Regions from separate parts of the Nonomuraea sp. NPDC005983 genome, predicted to be linked through region 2. Evidence: riboswitches for the same ligand, from Rfam matches in the RefSeq annotation. Region 2 holds a riboswitch; the other holds the start of a gene.

Region 1 (4,476 bases), on a different contig from region 2:
TGCGGGGCGGCCCGGTGCTGCCGGCCGCGATGGGATGATTTGGGAGCGCTCCCACAAAGGGTGCCCGTGCCGCATGACCTCGTCAATCCACCGCAACGTAACCGTTACCAACCGCACGAACCGTCGTGGTGAAATCGGATTTCGCATCGCAGATGCCCCAGACGGCTGTATGGGAGCGCTCCCATCACAACAGGTGTCTTTCGTGACGCCTCCCGGGCAGGCCACGTGGTGACAGAGAGCGCGCTCAGCAGGCGGCGGCGCGCTCCAGGAGGAGCGCGCGTTCGCGCTCGTTGCGCGTCAGCGCCGCCGCGCGCTCGAACTCCTCGCGGGCCTCGGCCGTCCTGCCCAGCTTGGCCAGCAGGTCGCCGCGGACGCTCGGCAGCAGGTGGTACCCCTTGAGCGCGGGCTCGGAGACGAGCTGGTCCGCCAGTTCGAGCCCCACCGCCGGGCCGTACGCCATCGAGAGGGCGACCGCCCGGTTCAGCTCGACGACGGGCGACCGGGAGAGCCTGGCCAGCGCCTCGTAGAGCGCGGCGAGGCGTGCCCAGTCGGTCTCCTCAGGGGTGAGGGCCCTGGCGTGGCAGGCGGCGATGGCGGCCTGCAGGGCGTACGGGCCGAGCGCGCCGCCGAGCTCTTCGGCCCGATCCAGCGCGGCCAGGCCGCGGCCGATGAGGAGCCTGTCCCAGCGCGCCCGGTTCTGCTCCAGCAGCAGGATCGGCTCGCCGGACGGGCCGACACGCGCGCCGGCCCGCGAGGCCTGGATCTCCATCAGCGCGACGAGCCCGTGCACCTCGGGCTCCTTGGGCATCAGCCCGGCCAGCACCCGCCCCAGCCGCAGGGCGTCCTCGCACAGGCCGGGACGCATCCAGTCGTCGCCCGCCGTGGCCGAGTACCCCTCGTTGAAGATCAGGTAGATGACCTCCAGGACGGACGACAGCCGCCCCGCCAGTTCGTCTCCCTGCGGCACCTCGAACGGGATCTGCTTGTCGGCCAGGGTCCGCTTGGCCCGGACGATCCGCTGGGCCACCGTCGGCTCGGCGACGAGGAACGCCCGGGCGATCTCGTCGGTGGTCAGCCCCCCGAGCACCCGGAGCGTCATCGCCACCCGGGCCTCGGTCGACAGCACCGGATGGCAGGCCGTGAACACCAGCCGCAGCAGGTCGTCCTCGATCTCGTCGGGGTCGGACGGCGGCTGCTCGTCCTCCAGTTCCCGCCCCAGCTCGACGAGTTTGCGCTCGAACCGCTCGTTCCGCCGCACCATGTCGACGGCCCGGCGCTTGGCGACGGTCATCAGCCACGCGCCGGGATTGCGCGGCACGCCCGACGCGGGCCACTGCTCCAGCGCCGCGACCAGCGCGTCCTGGGCGAGTTCCTCAGCGACCCCGACGTCGCGCATCATCCGGGCCAGCCCGGCTATCAGCCGGGCGGCCTCGATCCGCCAGACCGCCTCGATGGCGCGGTGCGTGTCAGAACCCGTCACCCGCCTATCAGAGCAGCCCGCGGCCGAGCGCCGCAACGGCCGCAGGTCAGAACTCGCGCCTGTCTCTCAGGAGTTCGCGCAGGTCCGCCTCCCGCTGGGCGGTCTCGGGGGTCATGGACTCCTCCGGCAGGTCGGACGGGTCGAACACCTGCCAGACGTCCAGCCCGACACCGTTGCTGCCGGGCGGGACGGGCAGGCGCAGCGCCCACTCCAGGGCCTCCTCGCGGGACTTCACCTGGATCAGCCAGATGCCCGCGATGAGCTCCTTGGCCTCGGCGAACGGGCCGTCGATCACGGTGGCCTTGCCGTCGCTGTAGGAGATCTGCGCGCCGTGCGAGCTCGGGTAGAGGCCCTCGGCGGCCAGCAGGACCCCGGCCTTGGCCAGGGCCTCGTTGTACTCGATCATCTTGTCGACGAACTCCCTGCTGGGCAGCGCCCCGGCCTCGGTCTGCTCGTTCGCCTTGCCCACGATCATGAACTTCACTACGCGTCTCCTTCGGTCGAGCGTCCGGCCTCATGGCAGCGTCGAACGCGCGCGGCGCGAATCGACAGCGGAGTCGAAGTCTTTCCGAGACCTCTCGACCCGGGCAACCGCGAAAGCCTGCGAAGCGCGCACCCGAGGGGAGCGGGCGCGCGCTTCGCAGGCAGGGGGATGGTGAGGGAGAGGGGGAGGGGGAGTTGGGGGATGGCGGGGGAGAGGGGGGCTCAGCCCGCGTAGTCGGGGTAGCCGTAGCCGACGACCTGAGACGTGGGACGGACCCGCTGCTCGACGACGCCGTTGCCGGTGTTGCCCTCGACGGTCGAGATCGTGCCGTCGCCGTTGTCCTTGACGACGAAGCCGACGTGGTTGATGTCGTCCAGGCTCTTGCTGCCGCTCCAGGCGAAGAAGACGACGGCGCCGGGCTTGGGCGCGGTGCCCCAGTGGTCGTTGTGCTTGAACCACTTGGCGTGCTCGACGGTGTAGGCGTCGGAGCCGATGGAGCCGCTGAGGCCGGTCTTGTCGCCGATCCAGGAGACGAACATCGAGCACCAGGCGGCGTTGATGTAGTCGGCCCTGGTGCCGCCGTCGCGCTGGATGGTCTCGGCGGCGCGGGCCGAGTCGGCGTACCACTTCTGGAACTTGGTGCCGCCGCCCAGGGCGTTCTCGGAGGTGCCGATCTGCGCCTTGGCGAGGGCGATCACCTGCGCGGCCGTGACCTTGACCTTGGCGCTCCGCTCGTGGTCGGCCGGGCGCACCTGCGAGTGCTGCGGGTGGGTCAGCGCGGCGGAGGGGGTGGTCTGGGCGTTGGCTGCCGTGGGTGCGGCGATCGCGGCGGCGATGACGGTCGCGCCGAGGGCGGCGCGGGCGTAGCTGAACTTCGGGGCACGAGCAAGTCGGTGCATGGCCATCGTTCGGGGATACTCCTTGCTTCCATGCCGCTTACCGGGTTAGCTGACGGGTTCGGACATGGAAGCTGTCCTACGGCACTGACGTGCCGATTCACCCCAAGGAACGTGGGTCCCCGGTTCCGCGCGAGGCGGATTCAGCGGTCACAGGTAGTCCTGTGATGTGTCTTGCGATGGACAGGCGACGAACCGGACAAACCGGACGTTACGCCTCGAATGACTTAGAAGGTAATACATCGGGCAAGCGGATTACAAGTGCATAAATGCCCAGCTAGGAGAGTTGCCGCCTAGCGTCCGTCAGAAGCCCCATCATGGCAAGGGAATCGTCAAGGGTTATGACTTGGCTCTCAGTGCGTCCCTCGGCCAGCGCCGCCCGCACCTCGCGCAGCTCTCCGACGTAGCCGCTCTCGCCCGGCTCCAGGACGTGGACCTCGTCCTCCATCGACGGCCCCGACAGCACCACCCGGCGCGGCGCCCAGAACGGCGCGTCGATCTGCGCCCGCATCCCGGTGCCCACGACGTAGGCCTCGTTCGGGTACGACCCCAGGAGCGACGCCTCCACCAGCGCCCGCCTGCCGCCCGGGTACAGCAGCACCCCGCCGACCTCCGCGTCGACGCCCGAGGGCGCCAGCGACCCCGTCACCTGCAGCTCCGACGGCATCCCCAGCAGCAGCTGGGCCAGCCCGAACGGGTAGATCCCCAGGTCGAGCAGCGCACCCCCGCCCAGCTCTGGCGCCCACAGCCGGTGCGCCCGGTCATAGGGCAAGGCGAACCCGAACGACGCCTGCACCGACCGGATCTCGCCGAACCGGGGGTCGCCGGCGATCCGCTGGATGAGCGGGTTGAACCGCATCCACATCGCTTCCATCAGGAAGACCCCGGCCTCCCGGGCCAGCCGCACCATCCGCTCGGCGTCGGCGACGGAGGCCGCGAGCGGCTTCTCGCACAGCACCGCCTTGCCCGCCGCGATCGCGGCCTCGGCCACCTCCAGGTGCTGGGCGTGCGGCGTGGCCACGTACACGGCGTCGACGGCCGGATCGGCGCACAGCTCCGCGTACGACCCGTAGGCCGACTCGGCGCCCAGCGTGGACGCCAGCGCCGCCGCCCTGCCGAGGTCACGCGAGCCGACGGCCGCCACACGCATCCCCGGCTCCGCCGCGATGACCGCGCCCACGGTCTGCGCGATGCCACCGGTGGCGGCGATACCCCAGGCGAGATCTCTCATGGAGAGAGCGTAAAGGATCTACCCCAGAAAGTTGAAGGTGTCCGGATCCGGCCCGATCCGGAGACCGCGGTTCATCGCGCCGATGGCGGCCATGTCCTCGACGTCCAGGGTGAAGTCGAACACCTGGACGTTCTCCTTGATCCGCGACGGTGTGACCGACTTGGGGATCGCCACGTGGCCGAGCTGCACGTGCCAGCGGAGCACGATCTGGGCGGGGGTCTTGGCGTGCTTGCCGGCCAGCACGGCCAGCGCTGGGTCGTCCAGCAGCTCCCTGCCCTGCCCGAGGGGGCTCCACGCCTCGGTCAGGATGCCGTTGGCCTCGTGGAAGTCGCGCAGCTGCTTCTGCTGGAAGTAGGGATGCAGCTCGATCTGGTTGAGAGAAGGA
Region 2 (4,476 bases):
GACGGCGTCGAGCACCAGCACGTTCGCGCCCTGGGTCAGCGCGGCCTCGACCTGTTGCTGCTGCTTGGCGGCGTCCTGCTCGGCGTTGCTGTAGAGGATCTTGCAGTCGGCGCAGAGCGCCTTGACCTTCGCTTCGAACAGCGGGCGGTCGAAGGCCTCGTAGCGCGTGGTCTTCGACTCGGGCAGGAAGAGCGCGATGGTCTTGCCGCCCTGCTGGTCCTGGGGTTTCTGGTTCGCTGTCGTCGTGGTGTTCCCGCAGGCGGCGGCCAGCAGGACCGCTGCGGCGGGGAGGAGTCGCCAGGCTCGGTGCATCGCACATCGTCCCTTTCGAGTGTGCCGGCCCCCGGTGCTGGTAAGAAAGGTAGTTTACTACCAGCGTGTTGGCTAGAGTTTGCCTGGAGGAGGACGTCACATGCGAGGTGAGCTGGGTAATCCGCGGCTGCTGCGGGTGCTGAACGAGCGCCGTCTGCTCGACCACCTCCACGAGCACGGCCCCGCGTCGCGGGCCGACCTGGCCAAGATCACCGGGCTGTCCAAGCCCACGGTCTCGGCCGCGCTCGCCGGGCTGGAAGAGGACGGCCTGGTGCACCTGGTCGGCGAGGTGTCGGGCAGGCCGGGGCCGGTGACCTCGCTCTACGACATGAACGCGGCGTCCGCGCACGTGGCGGGCGTCGACATCGGCCGCGACTGGATCAGGGTGGCGGTGGCGGACCTGCGCGGCACGTTCGCCGGCCGCACCGACGGCCGCAACACCGCGCGCAGTTCGGCGGAGCTGGCCGTGCTGGTGGGCGACCTGGCCAGGGCTGCTGCCGGGAAGGCCGAGCTCGACTGGTCCTCGATCACCTGCGCGGTCGTCGGCTCGCCCGGCGTGTACGACCCGGCGCTCGGACGCCTGGAGTTCGCCCCCAACCTGCCGGGCCCCGACCTGGCCGAACGGCTGCGCTCGGCGCTGGAGGTCGATCTCGTCATCGAGAACGACATCAACCTGGCGGCCGTGGGCGAGCACGCCTACGGCGAGGGGCAGGGCAAGGCGAACTTCGCGCTGGTCTCCATCGGCACCGGGGTCGGCATGGGGATCGTGGTCAACGGCGAGCTGTACGTCGGGGCGCGGGGCGCCGCCGGTGAGGTGTCGTACGTCCCAGCGGCCGAAGACCCGATCCCGTCCGACGACGCGCTGGCGCACGGCGCCACCGAGGCCGTGGCCGCCGCGCCCGGCGTGGTGCGGGCGGCCAGCGCGGCCGGGCTCGACCTCGCCACGGCCAAGGAGGTGTTCTCCGCCGCCGCGACCGGTGATCCGGTGGCCCGCTCGGTCGTGGAGGCCGAGGGGCGGCGGATCGGCGGCCTGCTGGTGGCGGTGGCGGCGGTGCTCGACCCTGAGGTGATCGTGCTGAGCGGCGGCGTCGGGCGCAACCTCGACCTGCTCGGGGCCGCGATCGAGAGCCGCGTGGCCGAGCTGGGGCCGCTGCGGCCGGTGGTGGTGGCGAGCGCGCTGGGCGACAGCGGCGTCCTGCTCGGCGCTGTCGCCCACGCGCGCGCCCGCGCTTGGGACCTCATCTTCGACGCTCGCAGGGGATGAGGCCGCTACGGGTCAGAACGTCGCCGTGGGCATGGCAGGGGCCGGCGTTGCGCGCTGCTTGCTGATCTCCTTCCAGAGCTTGACGCCCTTGGGGTCGGGACGGACGGCGCCGACGAAGGAGTCCTTGCGCCAGTCCGACAGCTGCTCCTCCTTCACGACGTCGCCCGTGTGCGGGGCGTGGACCATGTATCCGGGGCGGGAGATCATGCCCACGTGGCCGAGGCCGTGGAAGAAGACCAGGTCACCGGGTTTGAGGTGGTCCCAGCTGATCTTCTTGGAGAAGGCGTTGTACTGCTCGGCGGCGGTGCGCGGCAGCTCGATCCCCGCCTTCTCGTACGCCCGGAGCGTGAGCCCGGAGCAGTCGTAGCCGCTGTCGCTCGTCCCTCCCCAGACGTAGGGGATGCCGCGCTTCTTCATGGCGAAGTTGAGGGCGACCTTCCAGGCCGGGTTGGGGGTCTTCTTGAGCTGGAGCTGCTTGACCTGAGGGCCGGTGAGGGTAGAGGTGGGAGAGGAACTGGGGATGCTGTCGGGGGTGTCGGTGTCGGCGTTGGCAGGGGAGGCGAGGGCCATTCCGGCGGCTGTTGCTCCCAGGACGACGAGGACGGCGATGCGAGACAGGGGAGTGTCCTTCCATCTGGCCGACCGGGTTAGCTGACGGGCTCGGGCCTGGAAGTAGCCCTACGGCGATGCCGACTCGCCCCAGGTGAAGTGGGTCCCCGGCTCCACGCAGCCGTTGCGTGGATTAGGCCTGACGGACTCTAACGAAACGGTCAAAAGGTCGCAAATAGCCTAAATTGGACTGTCCGGACAGTGAGATGGTGTGTTCGTCAGCCGAGACGAGCCGGTAAGGTACCGTCCATGGAGTCGCGTAACATCCGCCTGGCGGTCATCCCCGGCGACGGCATCGGCGCCGAAGTCGTGGCAGAGGGGCTGAAGGTCCTCGAAGCGGTCGGCGTCAAGCTGGAGCCCACCCACTACGACCTGGGTGCCGCCCGCTACCACCGAACCGGCGAGACGCTCCCCGACTCCGTGCTCGAAGAGCTGCGCGGCTACGACGCGATCCTGCTCGGCGCCGTCGGCGACCCCAGCGTCCCGCCGGGCATCCTGGAGCGCGACCTGCTGCTCCGCCTGCGCTTCGCGTTCGACCACTACGTGAACCTGCGCCCGGTCAAGCTCTTCCCCGGCGTCGAGACCCCGCTGGCCGACACGCCGACCGAGAACATCGACATGATCGTGGTCCGCGAGGGCACCGAGGGTCTGTACGCGGGCACCGGCGGCGTCATGCGCCGCGGCACCCCGTACGAGATCGCCACCCAGGAGTCGCTCAACACCGCCTACGGCGTGGAGCGCGTGGTGCGGTACGCCTTCGAGAAGGCCAAGTCGCGCCCCCGCAAGAAGCTCAGCCTCATCCACAAGACGAACGTGCTGACCTTCGCCGGCGACCTGTGGCAGCGCACCGTCAACCGGGTGGCGGAGGAGTACCCCGAGGTCAGCACCGACTACTACCACATCGACGCGGCCTCGATGTTCTTCGTCAGCCAGCCCGAGCGCTTCGACGTCGTCGTCACCGACAACCTCTTCGGCGACATCATCACCGACCTCGGCGCGGCCATCGCCGGCGGCATCGGCCTGGCCGCCAGCGGCAACATCAACCCCGAGCGCACCGCGCCCAGCATGTTCGAGCCGGTGCACGGCAGCGCCCCCGACATCGCCGGCCAGGGCAAGGCCGACCCGACCGCGACCATCCTGTCGGCCGCCATGCTCCTCGACCACCTCGGCCTGCACGCCGAGGCGGCCAAGGTCGAGCAGGCCGTCGCCGACGACATCCTGGAGCGCCTGACCGGGTGGGCGGGCCGCACCACGCACGAGATCGGCGACGACATCACCGCGCGAGTATCGAGCTAGGGCCGCCTAGCTCCGCAAGCGCCTGGCGGTCCGGTGACGGACTGCCGGGCGCTTTTTGGTGTCCGCACGGTCAAAACACCCCACCTACCCCTTGCCATCCCAAATAGCGAGACAATAGGAAGTACGGACTGCCCCGCGCAGTGCTGTCGAGATCGCAGAGAGAAGGACCTTCGCCATGACCATTGCTCAGAAGCTCAGCTTCGACGTGCAGCTATCCGACCACGCGCGCACCGTGGCCGAGCGGGAGCAGGCACTGGTGAGTCCCGGATTCGGACAGGTCTTCACCGATCACATGGTCACCATCGACTACACCGAGGGCGAGGGGTGGCACGACGCGCGGCTCCAGCCGTACGGGCCGCTCTCGCTCGACCCCGCCACCGCGGTCTTCCACTACGCGCAGGAGCTGTTCGAGGGGCTCAAGGCGTACCGGCAGGGCAACGGCTCGATCGTGACGTTCCGCCCGTACGCCAACGCGGCCCGCTTCAACCAGTCGGCCGTCCGGATGGCCATGCCGGAGCTGCCGGAGGAGACGTTCGTCGAGTCGCTGGAAGTGCTCGTCCAGACCGACCGCGACTGGGTGCCCACCGCCGAGGGGCACAGCCTGTACCTGCGGCCGTTCATCATCGCGACCCAGGTCGGGCTGGGGGTCAACTACCCCTCGCGGAAATACAGGTACATGGTGATCGCCTCACCGGCGGCCTCGTACTTCGCCGGCGGTGTGAAGCCCGTCTCGGTGTGGCTGTCGACCGAGTACACCCGCGCCGCGCCCGGCGGCACCGGCTTCGCCAAGTGCGGCGGCAACTACGCGGCGGCCTTCGTCGCGCAGCGGCAGGCCGTCGAGCAGGGCTGCGACCAGGTGGTCTGGCTCGACGCGCACGAGCACAAGTACGTCGAGGAGATGGGCGGGATGAACCTGTTCTTCGTCTTCGGCGACAAGCTCGTCACCCCCGCGCTGACCGGCACCCTGCTGCCGGGCATCACCCGCGACTCCATCC

The links. Region 2 has a riboswitch for cyclic di-AMP ahead of ABZ297_RS10530 (C40 family peptidase). Riboswitches for the same ligand answer to the same signal wherever they lie in the genome.
Region 1: another riboswitch for cyclic di-AMP. It lies ahead of ABZ297_RS29960 (CHAP domain-containing protein); the one in region 2 lies ahead of ABZ297_RS10530 (C40 family peptidase).

The regions. Positions count from the first base shown of each region.
Region 1 is NZ_JBEXUP010000082.1:9,503-13,978, forward strand. It holds gene ABZ297_RS29950 (RNA polymerase sigma factor) at 245-1,480, opposite strand; gene ABZ297_RS29955 (YciI family protein) at 1,527-1,955, opposite strand; gene ABZ297_RS29960 (CHAP domain-containing protein) at 2,186-2,869, opposite strand; cyclic di-AMP (ydaO/yuaA leader) riboswitch at 2,883-3,019, opposite strand; gene ABZ297_RS29965 (Gfo/Idh/MocA family oxidoreductase) at 3,138-4,091, opposite strand; gene ABZ297_RS29970 (aldo/keto reductase) at 4,110-4,476, opposite strand, start outside.
Region 2 is NZ_JBEXUP010000016.1:54,179-58,654, forward strand. It holds gene ABZ297_RS10520 (sugar ABC transporter substrate-binding protein) at 1-312, opposite strand, end outside; gene ABZ297_RS10525 (ROK family transcriptional regulator) at 413-1,576, shown strand; gene ABZ297_RS10530 (C40 family peptidase) at 1,589-2,146, opposite strand; cyclic di-AMP (ydaO/yuaA leader) riboswitch at 2,199-2,335, opposite strand; gene ABZ297_RS10535 (3-isopropylmalate dehydrogenase) at 2,435-3,481, shown strand; gene ABZ297_RS10540 (branched-chain amino acid aminotransferase) at 3,657-4,476, shown strand, end outside.